Regions from separate parts of the Chryseobacterium sp. SIMBA_038 genome, predicted to be linked through region 1. Evidence: riboswitches for the same ligand, from Rfam matches in the RefSeq annotation. Region 1 holds a riboswitch; each other region holds the start of a gene.

Evidence for each region. A riboswitch is a leader RNA that binds a small molecule or an ion and turns the genes downstream of it on or off. The one in region 1 is predicted to bind S-adenosylmethionine.
Region 2: another riboswitch for S-adenosylmethionine. It lies ahead of SB689_RS09955 (TonB-dependent receptor plug domain-containing protein); the one in region 1 lies ahead of SB689_RS21335 (alpha/beta fold hydrolase).
Region 3: another riboswitch for S-adenosylmethionine. It lies ahead of SB689_RS06845 (SusC/RagA family TonB-linked outer membrane protein); the one in region 1 lies ahead of SB689_RS21335 (alpha/beta fold hydrolase).

The regions. Positions count from the first base shown of each region.
Region 1 is NZ_JAWRXH010000011.1:849-7,143, reverse strand. Features, by position in the region: gene SB689_RS21345 (O-succinylhomoserine sulfhydrylase) at 1-400, opposite strand, end outside; gene SB689_RS21340 (ACT domain-containing protein) at 501-2,039, opposite strand; gene SB689_RS21335 (alpha/beta fold hydrolase) at 2,043-2,981, opposite strand; SAM riboswitch class I at 3,047-3,154, opposite strand; gene SB689_RS21330 (MGH1-like glycoside hydrolase domain-containing protein) at 3,342-5,957, shown strand; gene SB689_RS21325 (hypothetical protein) at 6,283-6,295, shown strand, end outside.
Region 2 is NZ_JAWRXH010000002.1:804,537-810,831, reverse strand. Features, by position in the region: gene SB689_RS09960 (APC family permease) at 1-795, opposite strand, end outside; gene SB689_RS09955 (TonB-dependent receptor plug domain-containing protein) at 1,055-3,619, opposite strand; SAM riboswitch class I at 3,717-3,823, opposite strand; gene SB689_RS09950 (alpha-amylase family glycosyl hydrolase) at 3,975-6,295, opposite strand, start outside.
Region 3 is NZ_JAWRXH010000002.1:137,614-143,908, reverse strand. Features, by position in the region: gene SB689_RS06860 (GYDIA family GHMP kinase) at 1-53, shown strand, start outside; gene pckA (phosphoenolpyruvate carboxykinase (ATP)) at 181-1,800, shown strand; gene SB689_RS06850 (type II 3-dehydroquinate dehydratase) at 1,972-2,379, opposite strand; SAM riboswitch class I at 2,622-2,718, shown strand; gene SB689_RS06845 (SusC/RagA family TonB-linked outer membrane protein) at 2,802-5,711, shown strand; gene SB689_RS06840 (RagB/SusD family nutrient uptake outer membrane protein) at 5,730-6,295, shown strand, end outside.

The DNA of each region.
Region 1 (6,295 bases):
CTTCAGCTTTGAAATAGGTTGTTTCAATATTCCATTTCGGGAAATATTTTGTGAACAATGTGTGTGTAGATCCGAAAACCGACTGACAGCTTACAATATGATCTCCAGCATTTAACAAAGTCGCAAATGTTGAATAGATCGCTGCCATTCCCGTTGCGAAAGCATATCCTGCTTCTGCGCCTTCCATTTTCACAATTTTATCTGTGAATTCCGTAACATTAGGGTTTGAAAATCGGCTGTATAAATTCTTTGGTTTTTCTTCTGCAAAACTCGCTCTCATATCTTCTGCATCCTGAAAAATAAAGCTGGATGTAAGATATAACGGTGTAGAATGTTCATCAAACTGGGTTCTTTCAGTCTGCGTTCTTATTGCGAAGGTTTCAAAATTTTCGTTTTCCATTTCTATATTTTCCGTAGGTTTTATTTACGGTTGTTTGTTATTATTTCGTTACATAGGTTTCACCTACGGCTATTGATATTGAACCCTTCGGGTTCACTGATTATTTAGTTTCGCTTACTCTTAAAATATCTCCGAAAACACCTCTCGCAGTAACCTGAGCTCCGGCTCCGGCTCCCATAATTACGATTGGATTTTCACCATAACTCTCGGTATAAATTTCAAAGATTGAATCTGAACCTTTCAATTGTCCTAATGCGGAAGTCGCAGGAACAGAAATTAATTTCACATCTAATTCACCTTTATCTTTTTGTAAATCTCCATGCAAATCTCCAACATATCTCAATACGTGACCAGGTTCTTGGTTTTCTTTGATTTTTTGATATTCATCATCCAATTCATCCAATTTGGATAGGAATTCCGGTTTTGAAACGGAAAGTAAATTTTCAGGTACCAAATTTTGAACATTGATGTCATCGAATTCATTAATTAAGTCAAGTTCTCTCGCCAAAATCAATAATTTTCTCGCAACATCGTTTCCTGACAAATCTTCTCTTGGATCTGGTTCTGTAAATCCTTTTTCTAGGGCTTCATTGATGATTGTTGAAAACTTATCGTCTCTTAAAGAAAAATTGTTAAAAACATAACTCAATGTTCCGGAGAATACTCCTTTAATTCTTGTGATATTTTCTCCTGAAAGGTGTAAAAGTTTTATGGTATCGATTAACGGCAAACCCGCACCAACATTGGTTTCGTATAAATAACGTCTGTTATTTTTGTTCAACGTATATCTTAGTTTACGGTATTCTTCGATCGGAAGGGTGTTGAAAATTTTATTGGAAGAAACCAAGTCAAATCCATTTTCTGCCAATGCGTGATAGTTGTGAACAAAATCTTTGCTCGCTGTGTTATCAACAACGATAAGATTTTCCAGTTGATTTTCTTTTGAAAACTTAATTAACTCCTGAACATCTGATGGATTTTCTGCAGCTAAAACCTCATCACTCCAATTGCTATCAAATCCTGTTTTGTTGAAGGCAATTTTTCTTGAATTAGCAACCGCTACAACCTTAAGATCGATTTTTTTACGTCTTCTGATTTCTTCTGACGATTGTAAAACCTGTTCTATCAAAGTCTTTCCAACATTTCCGTGGCCGATAATTGCTAAATGAACCGTTTTTGGTTTTTTAGACGTCTCAGATTCGATGATATTTTTTGCTTTTTCGTCTTGCGAAGAAGTTACCACAATATTGATACGTTTTTCGCTTCCTACTTGATTTAAAAGCAATGGAAAAACGTTGTTTCTAGCTAATTCTGCCAACACTTTATTTAAGTCTTCTGCAACAAAACCTATTACAGAAACATTATTTATACTGTAAATCTGAGAAACTTTTCCCGATTTTCTTTCTGCTTCAAATTCGTCAATCAGACAATTAACCGCTTTTTCGGAATCAGCTTCCTGAACCAAAATTGATAATCCGTTTTCAATTGCCTGTTGAGAAATTACTCCAACACTGATTCTCGCTAAAGTAAGCGCTTTAAAAATTCTTCCGTCAATCCCGATTTCACCTAAGAAATCTTCTCCTTCAAATTTGATGATTGATCTGTTTTTTAAAAATTTTATTTCGTTAGCATTTTTCATCGTCTATAAAATATTTTTAATAATGTTATTTAATTGTTCGTATTCCATTAAGAAGGCATCGTGCCCATGAATTGATTTGATCTCGTGATAGAAAACATTTTCCTTTTTTTCTTTAAGCTTTTCAAAACACATTCGGATTTCAGAAGCAGGAAAGAATAAGTCTGTATCAACGGAGATCATGTGCATTCGCGCCCCGATTTTTTCCAGTTGAGTTTCTTCTGCATTAATGTTCATTAATAAATGATTCATCAGTTTATAAGATTTTAAACTAAATCTTTCGTTTAATGAATTTCCGTGATAAACAAGCCAATCTTCCGATTCTAAAAGCTGTTTTTCCTGATTGTATTTGTTTTGAAATCTATCGTTTAAAGATTGTGGTGTTCTATAACACAACATCGCATGAATTCTGGCTTTTTGCAGTGGTTTATCATTTCCATTTAATAAAAATTTCTGAACCAGACATTGTGCATGAAGCCAATCATGAGTTTTGTAATCGCAGGCAATAGGAATAAAAATTTCGGCAATCTGTTGATTTTTTACCAACATTTCCCAGCCGATTCCACCTCCTAGAGAACCTCCAATAATGGCGTACAAGTTTTTTATATTAAGTTTTTCAAGACCTTTTAAAAAGATATTGCCAATATCTGAAGGCGTGAAATCTTCATATTCATCAATTAAAAAATTATCATAGCCGTTTCCGGGAATGTTGAAGCACAGAACTGTATATTTATTTGTATCAATGACCTGATTTTCACCAATCAGTTTTTTCCACCATCCTTTTTCTCCAGAAACATCTGAATTTCCGGTTAAGGCATGATTAACTAAAATGATAGGTGCTGAAAACAGGTCTTTCCCGAAAAGCTGGTAGCTCAACGGGATATTGTATTCCTTTTTGGAATTTGTCTGATACGAAAGATTAATATAGTTTAGTTCTGTTTTCAATTCTATTATACTTTTTGATAATACAATTTGAAAATGCCACTAGAAATGGCTGAAAGAACTTCAGTAAGTTATCTGTCCAAAATTATATTTGGTAGAACGTAGCACCTTCTTCGCTTGCGCAAAGGGTTGCTAAGGTTTCACAGGGTCTATCCCTCAACCTTTCTTGATAACATTTTCAATATGTGAATGATCGAATGCTGCAAAGATAAAACTTTTATTTTAAAAATTTATAAAAATTTAATTTAATCTCGAAAAGCCTTTAAACAAAAGAGCTTCAGGGATATGTTACGTTTTATTCAGATTCCAAATGTTGGAATTATTTTTCAAAAAACTTACCTTCGTAATGAAAAGTGATGAAATATGAGTGTTGAAAAACAAAGACTACAAGATAAAGACTGGAAAAACTGGGGACCGTATGTAAGCAACCGACAATGGGGAAATGTGCGTGAAGACTACAGTCCGGACGGTAATGCGTGGGGATCTACAAGTCATGATAAAGCGGAAAGTTATGCTTACAGGTGGGCAGAAGAAGGCATCGCCGGAATCTCGGATCCGAAGCAGCTTTTATGTTTTGCCCTTTCTTTCTGGAACAAAAAAGATAAAATGGTAAAAGAGCGATTTTTCGGGTTGAGCAATCATCAGGGAAATCATGGCGAAGACATCAAAGAACTCTTTTATTACTTAGATAACACACCTACTCATAGCTATATGAAGATGGTGTACAAATATCCTATTAACGAATTTCCGTACGACCAAATTATTGCCGAGAACGGAAGACGAAGCAAAAAAGAACCCGAATACGAGCTTTTTGACACCGGAATTTTTGATAACGATGAGTACTTCGATATTTTCATTGAATATTGTAAAGCTGAGCATAATGATATTTTAGTAAGAGTAACGGTAGCCAACAGAAGTCAGAAAGAGGCTCCGATATTGGTTGCTCCGACCGTATGGTTCAGAAATAACTGGAAATGGGGTTACAACGTTTACAAAGGTCAGTTGAATGCCTCTTCGGAAAACTGTATCGATATTAATCACGACAGTATTTCTATTAAAAAATTCTACTCGAGAAAGGATAATTCCAACAGTGTTTTTTGTGAAAATGAAACGAATGCTCCTAAATTATACGGAACGCTTTATTCTGGAAATACGTATTTTAAAGACGGAATTAATGATCATATTATCTACGGAAGCAACACTGTAAACCCTGAAAAACAGGGCACAAAGGCTTCTTTTTTAATTGATGAAATGATTGGAGCGGGAGAATCAAAAACCTTTGATTTCAGACTTTCTCCGAATGAAACAGATGAACCATTTAATCACTTTGATGAAATTTTTAATGCAAGAATTTCTGAAGCTGATGAATATTATAACGACATTCAGCATGATGTAAGCAGTGAGGACGAAAAAAATGTGCAAAGACAAGCCTTCGCAGGCCTACTTTGGAACAAACAGTTTTATCATTACAATGTTGGAAAATGGTTAAAAGGTGATCCCAATTTTGAAGCTCCGAGAGATTTCAACAATTATGTAAGAAATACGGAGTGGAATCACATGCACAACAAAGACATCATTTCCATGCCCGACAAGTGGGAATATCCTTGGTATGCAACTTGGGATCTGGCTTTCCATTGTGTTCCTTTTGCCATCATTGATGCAGAATTTGCCAAAAACCAACTTCTTTTATTAACCAAAGAATGGTACATGCATCCCAACGGTCAACTTCCTGCCTATGAATGGAATTTAAGTGATGTAAATCCGCCTGTTCATGCATGGTCTTGTTTCCGGGTTTTTAAAATCGATGAAAAAACAAACGGGAAACCGGATCTTTTATTCTTAGAAAAAGTTTTTCAAAAACTGCTTCTTAACTTCACTTGGTGGGTAAATAGAAAAGATAAAAGCGGGAATAATATTTTCGGTGGAGGTTTCTTAGGACTTGATAATATTGGTGCTTTTGACCGAAATATGGAATTAAAAGACGGTCAACATCTCGAACAAGCCGATGGAACGAGCTGGATGGCAATGTATGCCCTGAATATGATGAGAATGGCAATGGAATTAGCTCAATATTATCAGGTTTATGAAGATATGGCCATCAAATTCTTTGAACATTATCTTTATATCGCTGAAGCCATGGAAAATATGGGAGACGGCAAAGAAGGCTTGTGGAACGAAGAAGACGGGTTTTTCTATGATGTTTTACAGCTAGGAAACGGCGAAAGTGTTTCTTTACGTTTGAGAAGTATTGTTGGATTAATTCCATTGTTTGCGGTAGAGGTTATTGATCATCATTTGCTTGATAAAATGCCCAATTTCACCACAAGAATGGAATGGATTTTAAAAAATAAACCTGAACTTACGAAATTGGTTTCTCATTGGGAAGAGGAAGGACACGGGAGAAAGCATTTGATGAGTATTCTTCGTAAAAACAGACTCTCAAAAGTATTGACAAGAATGCTTGATGAAAAGGAATTTTTAAGTTCTTACGGAATCCGTGCAATGTCTAAAGTATATGAAGAAAACCCGTTTGTATTCTCTGTTCATGGAAGAGAAAATATGGTTTATTATACTCCCGCAGAAAGCGATAGCAGAATGTTTGGAGGAAACAGTAACTGGAGAGGTCCGATTTGGTTTCCTATCAACTTTTTGATCGTTGAAAGTTTACAGCGTTTTCATTTTTATTATGGAAACAGCTTGAAAGTAGAGCTACCAACCGGAAGTGGTGACAAAAGAAATCTTGATGAAGTTGCCCAAAATATCAGCGGAAGATTGTGTTCTATTTTCTTAAAAGATGAAAATGGAGAACGAGCCTTTAACGGCGGAAATGCTAAGTTTAATTATGATGTCAACTTTAAAGATTACATTACCTTCTTTGAATATTTCCATGGAGATAATGGCCGCGGAGTCGGTGCATCACACCAAACAGGATGGACGGCCACCGTCGCAAAACTCATGAAACCTAGAATGACAATATAATTTAAAGCCTCTTTTTAAGGGGCTTTTTTGATGCACATTCATCGATTTATATCTAAATAATAGAGCCGCGAGATATTGATAATTTATTTATATTTGCATCACAAAAACACAAATAAATGAACACAAATTCTTCACCTGTGTTCCTAATATACTTATTAGGAATCCATAAACAGACTTTAAAACGATCTGTTATCTATCTTAATTTTACTTCAATAAAATATCACTTACAAGCTATTATTTCTGATAAAATGTTATCGGAACGTATTTTCTTTATTGCTTAAAGTTCAGAAATATCGAAAATTTAAAACACACAATAAAATTATCTATGAAAACAAAAT
Region 2 (6,295 bases), on a different contig from region 1:
GGCCTCTCTCATCACATCTTCTTTTCCTGCCAATTGATGGATCGGAGCATGCTTTAACATGATATAATTGATCAAAATGTAACAAACCGTCACGAAAACGGTTCCTACAATCAATGCTTTGGGAAGATTTTTTTGAACATTTTTAATTTCTCCTGCAATGTAAGATGCAGAGTTCCAGCCTGTGTAAGAATAGGTTACAAAAACCAACGAGGTTGCGAATGCGGGAAGCATCATTTCGTCTTTCCAACTGTCGGTGAAACTTAGGCTGTTTCCAATTTGAGGTTCTGAAAGTACAACGCCCAAAATAATCAGGACAACAATAAAAGCAACTTTAATAAACGTAAAAAAGTTATGAAATCTGCTCGAAGCTTTTAAACTAAAAGATAAAGACAACGCCACCAAAAAGATCACTACAATCGAAAACCAAGTTCCAAAAGTGAAATCAAAAGCGGAAAGATATTGTGACATCGCTAATGCCGCTAATGCAACAGGTGAAGAAAAGCCGATAATCAAAGAAATCCAACTCACCAAATAGCCCAAAAGTGGATGATAGGTTTCTTTTAGATAAATAAAATCACCTCCGTTTCCTTTAAAATGAGAGCCTAATTCGGCATAACAAAATGCTCCAAATAGAGCCAACACCCCGCCAATCATCCAAAGCAGAAAAATGCTGTACGTATTGGTAACATCCACCAACTGAAAACCTAAGGTCGTGAAAATCCCCGTCCCGATCATATTGGATACAACGATGGCGACTGCTGTTTTCCAGCCTATTTGATGTGAAGTAGTGCTCATTTTTATATAGATGCTAGATTTTATATTTAAATAATTGGGCAGTTTAAACTAATTAAAAATTTAACCACAAAAGAATTAAGCACTTAAGTTATTTGAAGTTAAAATTTTATTACAAAGAAGAACACATTAGTTTTTGAAAATCTTTGATTTTCTTCTTATGTGAACTTTTTATTTTCGAAGTAGTAAGCTTTTTTAAACTAAAGTGCTCTAAAGTGTCAAGAAGCTTTTGTGGTTAAAATTAGATCTTAAATTTATTCAATTAAAAATTAAAATTAACTCTTCCGAAGAAATAACTTCCCAACGTTCCCATCTGAACCGGCGCATATTTGAAAACTCCGTAATAAGAATTCTCGTAGATCTGCAGATCAGGGAAAACATCTAATAAATTATTGGCTCCAATCGTAAGGTTTACATTTTTAGTTATATCATAGCCAACACTTACGTCTGTAACAATTTTAGGAGCAAATTCCTGAACACCACCGAAAGGATAACCGTCTCTGATGACCTTACCAAAATACGTATTTCTCACCAAGAAATTGAATTTACCAATCCCGTAATTCAAACCTAGTGTCGCTTTCGCTTTCGGAGAAAGAGTTTCAATAATATTGATTTGATCTGGTCCAAAAAATTCGTTTTGAGGCGTTCCTAAATTCTGAGGGAAATGAAAGTCTGTGATCTTTGTTTCCGTGTAATTTCCTGCTAAATTGATGTTTAAATTCCCACCAGCTAATTTCAAGTCGTAGGAAACAACCAAATCAACCCCTTTTGTTTCGGTATCAATTGCGTTGGCGAAGAATCTTCCACTTTCTGCTACATTATTTTCTCCAACTAATTTAGGATCAGACAATCTTTCATCAGTGATATTGCTGGTGATCACAATTCTGTCCTTTACTCCAATCCAATATCCATCTAATGTGATGAAAAGTCCTTTGGCAGGTTTTAAAGTAAATCCAAGACTTGCATTGACAGAAGTTTCCTGTTTTAATTTATCAAAACCAAGAACCTCAGCCGCTTTACTGTCAGTAGTAAAAATTCCTTTTCTTACAATCCCAATTCCTGAAGTTGAAATATCTGCATATGAGTTATTAAAATATTGCTGTTGCAAAGAAGGTGCTCTGAAACCTGTTCCCACCGCTCCACGAATTGCATAGTTTTTTATAAATTCATATCTCACTGCTAATTTTCCATTCAAAGTATTTCCGAAATCAGAATAATTTTCAAATCTTGCAGCAGCATCGATATTTAATTTTTTATCTAAATCATAAGAAACATCCGCATAAACCGCAGTAGAATGTCTTGATTTTTTTAATGCATTATCAGGCGAAAAGCCCATAAATGATTGTGATCCACCCGCGCCAATTACATCGGAATCCGGTGTGGTAGACGTCGCTACATTTCCATAAATGTCATAAGTTGCGTAGGATGCTTCATCTCCAGCCTTGATTTGATATTGCTCAAATCTAAATTCTCCTCCAAAAGCAACATTGAAATTATTTAAGTTTTTAGAAACATCAAGGTTAATGGTATTTTGAAGAAAACTGTGTGCTCCTGCATAAAAACTTGTCGGAGATTTCGCGCCTAAAGAAGCATTATTGGTATTGTTAACATTATAATTGAATGTATTGCTTCCGAAAGTATTGCTCAGATCAAAAAGCCAGTCGTTTACATTGTATTTCGTTCCGACAGCGTAAGAAAGATCGTAGACCTGAGATTTTAAATTAGCCTGAAAACCGTTTGGATAAATTGAAGAAACAATATTCGAAGTCTCACTTGGAAGCCTTCTAAAGCCAAAACCTTCGCCTTCTTTTAAACTAAATCCTCCAAAAGTGTAGAGTTTAAAATGATCATTAAAAGGATATTCTGCATTGAAAAATAACTGAGCCTGTTTTATCTGCGCGTCACCGATTTGGAAATTGAAATCGTCGCGGGTTAAACCATTTTGAGCAATTAAGACATCATCATAAGCTCTTGAAATCTGACTTCCTGTTCCGCCGTCTGTAGGATCTGCAAAAGGATAAGCAAAATAATTTCCATAACTTCCTGATGCGATCGGAGAAACATTGGGAAGAGCTATTCCGTTTACAGAAATTGCTCCGTTATTGTTGACAACATTTAAATTTGATTGATCATAAATAATCAAATCGTGATTCTGTGTTCTCGTCGTTTTCCCTCTTTGACTTAGCTGTAAAGACAAATTGATATAACTTTTATCCTTTCCTAAAGAAGTTCCGTAATTGACTGCTCCCTGATAGGTTTCGCCGTCATTTCTACCTGATAATCCGTAGTTCAAACTTGCAGAAGCGCCTATATCTTTTTTAAGAATGATATTAATGACACCTGCAATGGCATCAGAACCGTATTGTGCAGCCGCTCCATCTCTCAAAACCTCAATTCTGTCGATCGCAATCACAGGAACTGTGCTTAAGTCTGTCCCAACAGAGCCGTTCCCAACTGTATTTTGATAATTAACTAATGATGTAGTGTGCCTTCTTTTTCCATTCACCAAAACCAAAACCTGATCGGGTCCCATTCCTCTTAACGTCATCGGATCAATATGTTCTGTTCCATCAGATGCAGATTGTCTCACCGCATTGAAAGAAGGAATTACATAATTTAATAGATCCTGAACCGTTGTTTGAGGTGCAGATTTTTGTATTTTTTCAATATTGATAACATCTACCGGAACAGGTGTTTCCAGTTTCGTTCTTTTAGCATTTCGGTTTCCGACGATAATGACGTCTTCGATTTGTTTTTCTTTTTCAAGTTCCTGAGCCGATACGAAAACCGCTCCAAGCAATAGTACAGATATGCTTAGTTTCTTCATCTTTTGTTTTTTGCAAAATTAATAATAAACCCGGACGGACAAAAATCCGCCAACAAAGATTGTCAAGAAATGGAATGAATATTGAGAATATTGACTTCACTTATCTTCTCCCAATTGGGTTGGAGTTAGCACCTTTACACATTGAAAACGTGCCGGTTGCTAAGGTTTCACAGGGCCAAATCCCTCCACCTTTCTTGATAAATCTACAGCAAAGGTAGACTAATAATTTTAATTGGCAAAAATTGTGAATTTTTAAAGGTGAATGGTCAATGGTGAAATGTGAATTTTAGTGTGAATGAAAAAGAGAGGCAATTTTCATTACCTCTCTTTTGTTTAATTATACATTATGTTTATCTTATTTAATAATCATCTTTTGGATAGCAATTCCTGTTTCAGATTTTAAATGAACAAGATAAGTCCCGGCAGGATAATTTGCTTTTAATTCATAAGTTCCGGATTCATTTTTAAGCTTAATGGAATCCATTTTTTTACCACTCATGTCATAAATTATAATTTCGCCGTTTTTGGCTTTATGATAAACTAATTTCGCTAAACCGTTTTTAACAGGATTGTCTGCAATTTGAAGTGATAATTTATTTTCTGCATTTACATCGACTGTAGATAAAGTTCCTGTGTAGTTTCCGAAAATCCTAAATTCTCCCGGCTGAAGATTAATCGGAGTCGTTGTAGAAGAAACTACTGATACTGTGTTATCCAGTAAGTTTTTCCACTGTCCAGCGTACGGGAAGTAAGGCACAACATCTTTTGCAGAAGTATCATAATTAGCTATAACTACAACATTCTGAACAGTACTCGCCGTGTTATCATACACATAAATTCTGGTAATTAATCCATTCGGATCATTAGTAAGATTGTTTGATTCTACAGAATATGTTTTTGATTTAAATACCGGATACAAATTTCTAAGATTAATGATCTGAGCCCAAGTATCATAAACTGCCTTTCTGTTCGCATTAGTGTCATATCCTAAAGAAAAAGCAATTGGCTTCTCATCTGTTCGGCAACCATTGTTGATAGATCCGTCTCCACATCTGTTGATGCTGAATTCATAACCCAATTCACCAAACTGCCAGATCATTTTCGGGCCGGGAATCGTGAAGAATGTTGCTCCGAAAGTTTTCATTCTATTTAAAGCTGTGTTTAGACTTTTAACATCGTAAGCTCCGTTTACAGCTCCGTAAGAAATATTTTTAAACATTAATCTTTCTTCATCATGGCTTTCTCCATACCCAACTGCGTGCATATTGGTAAAACCGTGAAGCGTGTGATTCATTCTGTCAAAGTTGCTGTTTTCTTTGTAGCCCATCGTATTTTGATTGTACGCGCCATTTTGATTATTCCAAAGCATTACACCTTTTCCCTCTGCAACTCTGTAATTTGCCCATTGCTGTTCTTCTGCATCTGTTCCTAAATGTTCAAAAATCATATAAGAATTCGGGTCAATTGCCCACTGTTTGTCAGCATAATATTTCATGATGTCTACTCTGTCCTGCTGATAAGCATTGGTACAGGTTTCATCATTTTCAGAACAGCTTTGGGTGAAACCTTTTGTAAGATCCCAACGGAAACCGTCGATATGATATTCAGTTAGCCATTGTTGCAAAGTTCTTTCAACGTAATATTTAGTTGACGGACTTGTATGGTTAAAATCATTGAAAACATTGTACGAATGTTTCGGAACTGTATTAAAATATGGGTTATTTGGAGCTACATCACCGTAACCGTCTCCATCAGGATCAATATTCCAAAGTCTTACCAACGGAGAACGCCCTGTTGCATGATTGAAAGCTACATCCAGTATCACAGCGATCCCATTGTAATGGCACAAATCAACAAATTCCTTGAATTTTTCCGGTGTTCCGTATGCTTTATCTAATGCATAATGGAATGACGTATTGTATCCCCAAGAAAGATTGCCTTCAAATTCCATGATTGGCATCAATTCAATCGCATTGATTTTTAAATTCTTTAAATAAGTAATTTTATTGATTAATGACTGCCAGTTTTTTTCCTGTGTAAAGTCTCTCAATAACAATTCGTAAACAACAAGATCTTCTTTGTTGGGTCTCTGGAAACTTGTAGTCTGCCAGTTGTAAGGAGTCTGCCCAGTTTTAAACATAGAAACCTCAAAGCCCTGTCCTGCAGGAAACGGAGGTAAATTCGGATACGTTGTAGCCGAGATCCACTGATCATCATAAGAAGACAATATTTGTGGAGAAAAAGGATCTGCTACTTTTCTAAGATCGTTGGTTCTGTATTGGAAAGTATACAATTGAGAAGGCGTGATACCCGTTAATTCAATCCAATAAAGATCAGGATTTGTGGTATCTCTTTTCATTAAATAAGCATCATTCACAGCCCAGTTATTGAAACTTCCGATTACATGAACGAAATTTTTAAACGGAGCATACAACGCAAGTCCAACTCTGGTATTATCTGTCGGATGATAGTTGATTCCCTGCTTTATCCATGTCGGAATCGCTTCAGAAACAACATTTCTTGGCGTTTGTAAAATGAACGTTGCATTTTTTGTATTTGAGTTTGCATCTGTTGCAATTAATTCCATATTTGCATCTGCAGTTACGGTATAATTGTAAGAATATGAAGTAGAAGGCGTTGAAGTAGAATTCACAACAGTTCCATTGGCTTTCAACT
Region 3 (6,295 bases), on a different contig from region 1:
GGGGAAAAGGTTTTACTACTGTTTTTGAATGGTCTGATATAATTAATTTATAATCAGCATTTTACAAAGTCCTATTTTTATTTGCCAATCTGACTTATATCATTATATTTAAACCACCTTTAACAATTAATTAATATTAATTTTGTTGAACCCAAAAAAGAAATAGAAAATATAAGTAAAATGAAACACGCTAAAATCATCCAAGATTTAGAAAAATTAGGGATTAAAGGAGACTATGAAATTCAATATAATCCTTCTTATGAAGAGTTGTATCAAGCTGAAATTTCTCCTGAAAACCAAGGCTTTGAGAAAGCAGAGCTTACAGAATCTGGTGCGGTATCAGTAAAAACAGGAATTTTCACAGGTCGTTCTCCTAAAGATAGATACATTGTACAGGATGATGTTACAAAAGACACAATTTTCTGGGATGGTAAAGTTAATTTACCGACTTCTTCAGAAATTTTCCAGTCTTGTAAGGAATTAGTGTTGAACCAACTTTCAACTTCTAAGAAAATTTATGTTGTAGATGCTTTTTGTGGAACAAATACAGATACAAGACTTAAAGTAAGATTCATCGTTGAAGTTGCATGGCAGGCGCATTTCGTTACTAATATGTTTATCCGTCCTTCTCACTACGAGCTGGAAAACTTCGGAGAGCCTGATTTCACAGTAATCAACGGTTCTAAAACGACAAACCCGAATTGGGAAGCACAAGGATTAAATTCTGAAAACTTCGTAATGTTCAACCTTACTGAAAAACTTCAGATCATTGGAGGAACCTGGTACGGTGGAGAAATGAAAAAAGGAATGTTCGCAATGATGAATTATTACCTTCCATTAAAAGGAATGGCATCAATGCACTGTTCTGCAAACGTAGGTGAAGAAGGAGATGTTGCTCTTTTCTTCGGACTTTCTGGAACAGGAAAAACAACTTTATCTGCAGATCCGAAAAGATATTTGATCGGTGATGACGAACATGGTTGGGATAACAACGGTGTATTTAACTACGAAGGTGGTTGTTATGCAAAAGTAATCGATCTTTCTGAAGAAAAAGAACCGGATATTTTCAGAGCAATTAAAAGAGATGCACTTCTTGAAAACGTTGTCGTAAACAACGGAGTTTCTGATTATACTGACGGATCAATCACAGAAAACACGAGAGTTTCTTATCCGATTTATCATATTAATAAAATTGTTTTACCTTCAAAAGCAGGTCACGCAAGCAAGATTGTTTACCTTTCTGCTGATGCGTTCGGAGTATTGCCTCCGGTTTCTGTTTTGGATGAAAACCAAGCTCAATATCACTTCCTTTGCGGTTATACTTCAAAATTAGCCGGAACTGAAAGAGGAATCACTGAACCTGAACCATCTTTCTCACCAGCATTTGGTGAAGCGTTCTTAACATTACATCCAACAATGTATTCTAAAACATTGATCGGAAAAATGAAAGAACATGGTGCAAAAGCTTATTTGGTAAACACAGGTTGGAATGGTACCGGAAAGAGAATTTCTTTAAAAGATACAAGAGCAATTATTGATGCGATCATTGATGGATCTATCGAGAATGCTCCAAAAACTAGAATTCCAATTATGAATTTGGAGATTCCTACTGAATTACCAAACGTTTCTGAAGGTATTTTAGATCCTAGAAATACATACAGCGAAGTTACTGAGTGGGAAGAAAAAGCAAAAGATCTTGCTGCAAAATATATCAAAAATTTTGATCAGTATTGTAATACAGAAGAAGGGAAAAAGCTTATCGCTTCCGGACCTCAATTACAACAACAGACAACAAACTAAAAATAGAAATCCTCATCAAACGATGAGGATTTTTCTGTATATAATATTTAGATGCTTCGACTCCGCTCAGCATGACATCGCTAAAAATGTGCTGTTAAATGTGACAGTTAGTATTAGAACTGTCATGCTGAGCGGAGTCGAAGCATCTCTTATTTTCAATCTTAATAAAATTTATTTCAAACTCAAAATGGCAAGCCTGTATCCATCCATCCCAAAACCGGATAAAACCGCATCACTATTCGCTGCCGTCACAGATTTTTGTCGAAATTCTTCTCTTTTGTAAATATTACTAATATGAACTTCTACTTTCTGCTTCTGAATATTTTTTAAACAATCCGCAATCGCATAAGAATAATGCGTAAAAGCTCCCGGATTAATCACCAACGCATCAAAATCATCTTCCTGAAGTCTGTTAATTAACTCACCTTCAATATTTGATTGATAATATTGTATTTCATAAGAAGGAAATTCAGATTGCAAATTTTCCAAATAATCTTCCATAGAAACTGTTCCGTAAATTTCTGGTTCTCTTGTGCCTAACAAGTTCAAATTAGGACCATTGATGATTAAAATTTTCATTCTATAAAATTAAAAACTTTTTTCAATTAAGGCTTAAATATTTCATTTTTGGTGAAAATACTCTTTTGCATTATTTTTAATGATATTTCTCATATTTGAAAATTTAACATTTTGTATAAGTGTCTATTTTAGTGATTTTTAAGTTTAAATTAACTTAATTTTCATAAAATTATAATTAAAAATTTTAAAGTCTACTTGTTTTGTAGACTATTTGTTTTTAGCTTTGCATTCATATTTCGATCGGCTTATAAAGAAAGATGGAGGGAACTGACCCTATGAAATCTTAACAACCTGCTCTTGGCAAGGTGTTACATTCAGCCTTTAAAGGAACAATAAGCATTTGGTTAATCGTATTTATCGATACCCTTTGCTGTCTTTTCTGCAAAGGGTAAATTTTTAATATTTGATAAATAAAATTGATTATGATTAGCAAAGATTTAATTAATTCTAAAATTTGGATTCCACCTGTTGCTGTATTTTTCTTAGGAATTATCAGTGTACACGGTCAGGAAACAAAAAAAGATACACTTCGTGAGAAAGAAATAGATGAAGTTGTCGTAGTAGCTTACGGAAAAGCTAAAAAAACAAGTTATACAGGTTCGGTAGCAACGATTTCAAGTGAAAAAATCAATACCAGACCGGTTACAAACATCACAAAAGCATTAGAAGGACAAGTTTCTGGGCTTCAGGCGGTAAGCTCTTCTGGACAGCCGGGTTCTACAGCTTCTATCAGAATTCGTGGAATTGGTTCGGTAAGTGCTTCAAGCAATCCATTGTTTGTCGTTGACGGAATTCCTTTTGATGGAAATATCAACTCGATCAGTCCAAACGATATTGAATCAATCAGTGTTTTGAAAGATGCAACGGCAAGTTCGTTGTATGGTTCAAGAGGAGCTAACGGAATTATCATTATCACGACAAAATCTGGTAAAAAAGGGGAGGCTAGAGTGAATTTTAATATCAGTCAGGGTTTTTCTAGCAGAGCAGTAAAAGATTATGAACAGGTATCAACCGATCAATATTACGAATTATATTGGGAAGCACTGAGGAATGGGTATAAATCAAGTCAGGTTTCTTCCCAGCAGGCAGCGCAAATGGCAACTGATAATTTGGTGAATGCTTTGGGAATTAATCCTTATGGAGCAAGCTATCCCAATCCTGTAGGAACAGACGGGAAACTTTTGACAGGTGCAACCGCGTTATGGAATGACAATTGGAAAGATATTTTGCAAAGAACAGCTTCAAGAAACCAGGTTGACTTAGATTTCAGCGGAGGAAATGAAAAAAGCAATTATTTTTTCTCTTTAGGATATTTGGATGATAAAGGAATTGCGATAGAATCTGGTTTTAAAAAATATAGCACAAGATTAAAGATCAACTCTGAAGTCAAAAAATGGTTGAATGTTGGAGCAAATTTAGCGTATACAAACAGTCTTCAGGAAGCACCGCCATCATCAGATTCAAGAACGGATAATGTGATCAATGCAGCGAGAGTGATTCCGTCTTTTTATCCTTATTATGAAAGAAATGCAGACGGAAGTTATAAGTTGGATTCCAACGGAAATTACATTTACGATTTCGGAAAATATAGACCAACAAGTGCTTTGCAGAATGAAAATGCAGCCGCAACGTTGCCTTTAGATAAAAATGAAAACAGAGAAGATAACTTTTCAGGAAAGGGTTTTGCAGAATTTACTTTCTTGCCGGAGCTTAAATTCAGAACAAGTTTCTCTGTTGATTTAGTGAATTATAACGGTCATTATTACACCAATCCATTATTGGGAGAGGGTGCAGAAATTGGAGGATCGGTGACGAAAACCAATTCTAGAACGCTTTCTTACACGACGAGTAATATTTTGACTTACGATAAGAAATTCGGACAGCACCACATTAATATTTTGGGTGGTCAGGAATTTTATCATTATGAATATCAGACGATTTCAGGAAGCAGAAGTCAATTTTCACTTCCATATTATTATGAGCCGGATGCTGCTGCGTTGTTAGGTGGTTTCAGTGGAAGCAGTGATAAATTAGGATTATTGAGTTTCTTAGGAAAAGCAGAATATGATTATCAGAATAAATATTTCCTTTCGGGATCAGTAAGATCGGACGGGTCTTCAAGATTCTCTCCTGAAAATAGATGGGGAACGTTTTGGTCTGTGGGAGGTTCTTGGAAAGCATCCAACGAAACTTTTATTAAAGACTTAAATCTCTTCAACCAATTGACGCTTCGTGCAAGTTATGGTGGACAAGGAAATGATAAATTAAGCACCTATTATGCTTACCAAAGTTTGTATACTTTTTACAATAATTTAGGTGAAGGAGGAACGGTTGCAAGTAAATTGCCAACTCCTGATTTGAAATGGGAAACCAATCTTAACTTAAATGTAGGTTTGGAATTTGCGATTTTGAAAAACAGAATTAAAGGTAATGTAGAATATTTCCAACGTCAAAGTAAGGATCTTTTATTTGGAATGCCTTTAGCGCCGTCACTTGGTTTCACTGATTATCAGGCGAATATTGGTGAATTAAAAAATACAGGTTTTGAGTTTTCATTGTTCACAACACCCATTAAAACAAGCGATTTTGAATGGAATGTTGATCTTAATTTAAGCACTTTAAAAAATGAAATCACGAAACTTCCAAAAGGTTCAATCGTAAGTGGAACAAAACTGTTACAGGTTGGAGGATCAATTTACGATTTCTTCATTCCTGAATGGGTTGGGGTAGATCCAAGCAACGGAAATCCGCTTTGGAAAACAGTTACAACCGATGCCAACGGAAATACCGTGGAAGGAACAACTTCGGAATACGCAAAAGCTACAAAAACATTGCAGGGATCATCCCTTCCGAAAGTGATGGGAGGTTTGACGACAAGTTTAGCGTATAAAAACTTCGATTTCTCAACATTGGTGACTTTCAGCATTGGAGGAAAAATTTTAGATACGGATTACACCATGTTAATGCACAACGGAAGCTCGGGAGGACGAGCTTGGAGCGCAGAAATGTTAAACAGATGGACTCCCGAAAATACAAACACAGACGTTCCGATTTTAAGCACAACAACCAATAACTGGACTTCAACTTCATCAAGATTCTTATACTCAGGAACGTATGCGAGGATTAAAAATGTGAGTTTGGGTTACACACTTCCATCAGATTATTTTGGAAAATTAGGGTTGAAAAAATTCAGAGTGTATGTTCAGGCTGAAAACCTTTTGACGTTCTACAAGCATAAAGGAATGGATCCGGAACAAACTTTAGACGGAACAACCTATTACAGATATCCTGCGATGAGAACGATAACTTTCGGTTTACAGGCCACTCTTTAAACATTTAAAATTAAAACAATGAAAAATTTAAAATATCTATCTTTTGCTTTAATCACGTTATTTTCATTCATAAGCTGTGAAAATGATCTGGAAACGGCTCCGACCAATCAAGCTGATGAAGCGGAGGTTTTCAAGACGGCAGAAAGTGCAGAAACAGTAATTAACGGAACTTGGGCAAAATTCAATGATGACGGACCAACGTACGCTAATATTGGGTATTCAACGGTGTTGAGAACAAGTGATGCGATGGGAAGTGATGTTGCGGTTTTGACCAACAAATACGGTTTTCCCGGAGCGTATGCTTTCACAGATTTGGTGAATAATACAGGCAGCCGACCTCTTTATATCTGGAATTCTTTATATTCTGTGATCAATAATATGAACAATGTGATCGCCAAAATTGATGCTGCAGAAGGAAGTCAGGACAAGAAAAATCAGGTGAAAGGTCAGGCAAAAGCTTTGAGAGCATTTTGTTATTTTAACTTGGCGAGTTTTTATCAGTTCAGTTATTTGAAAGATAAAAATGCATTGACGGCTCCGATTTATACAGAACCAACAACGACGAGCTCAGTCGGAAAGAAAAA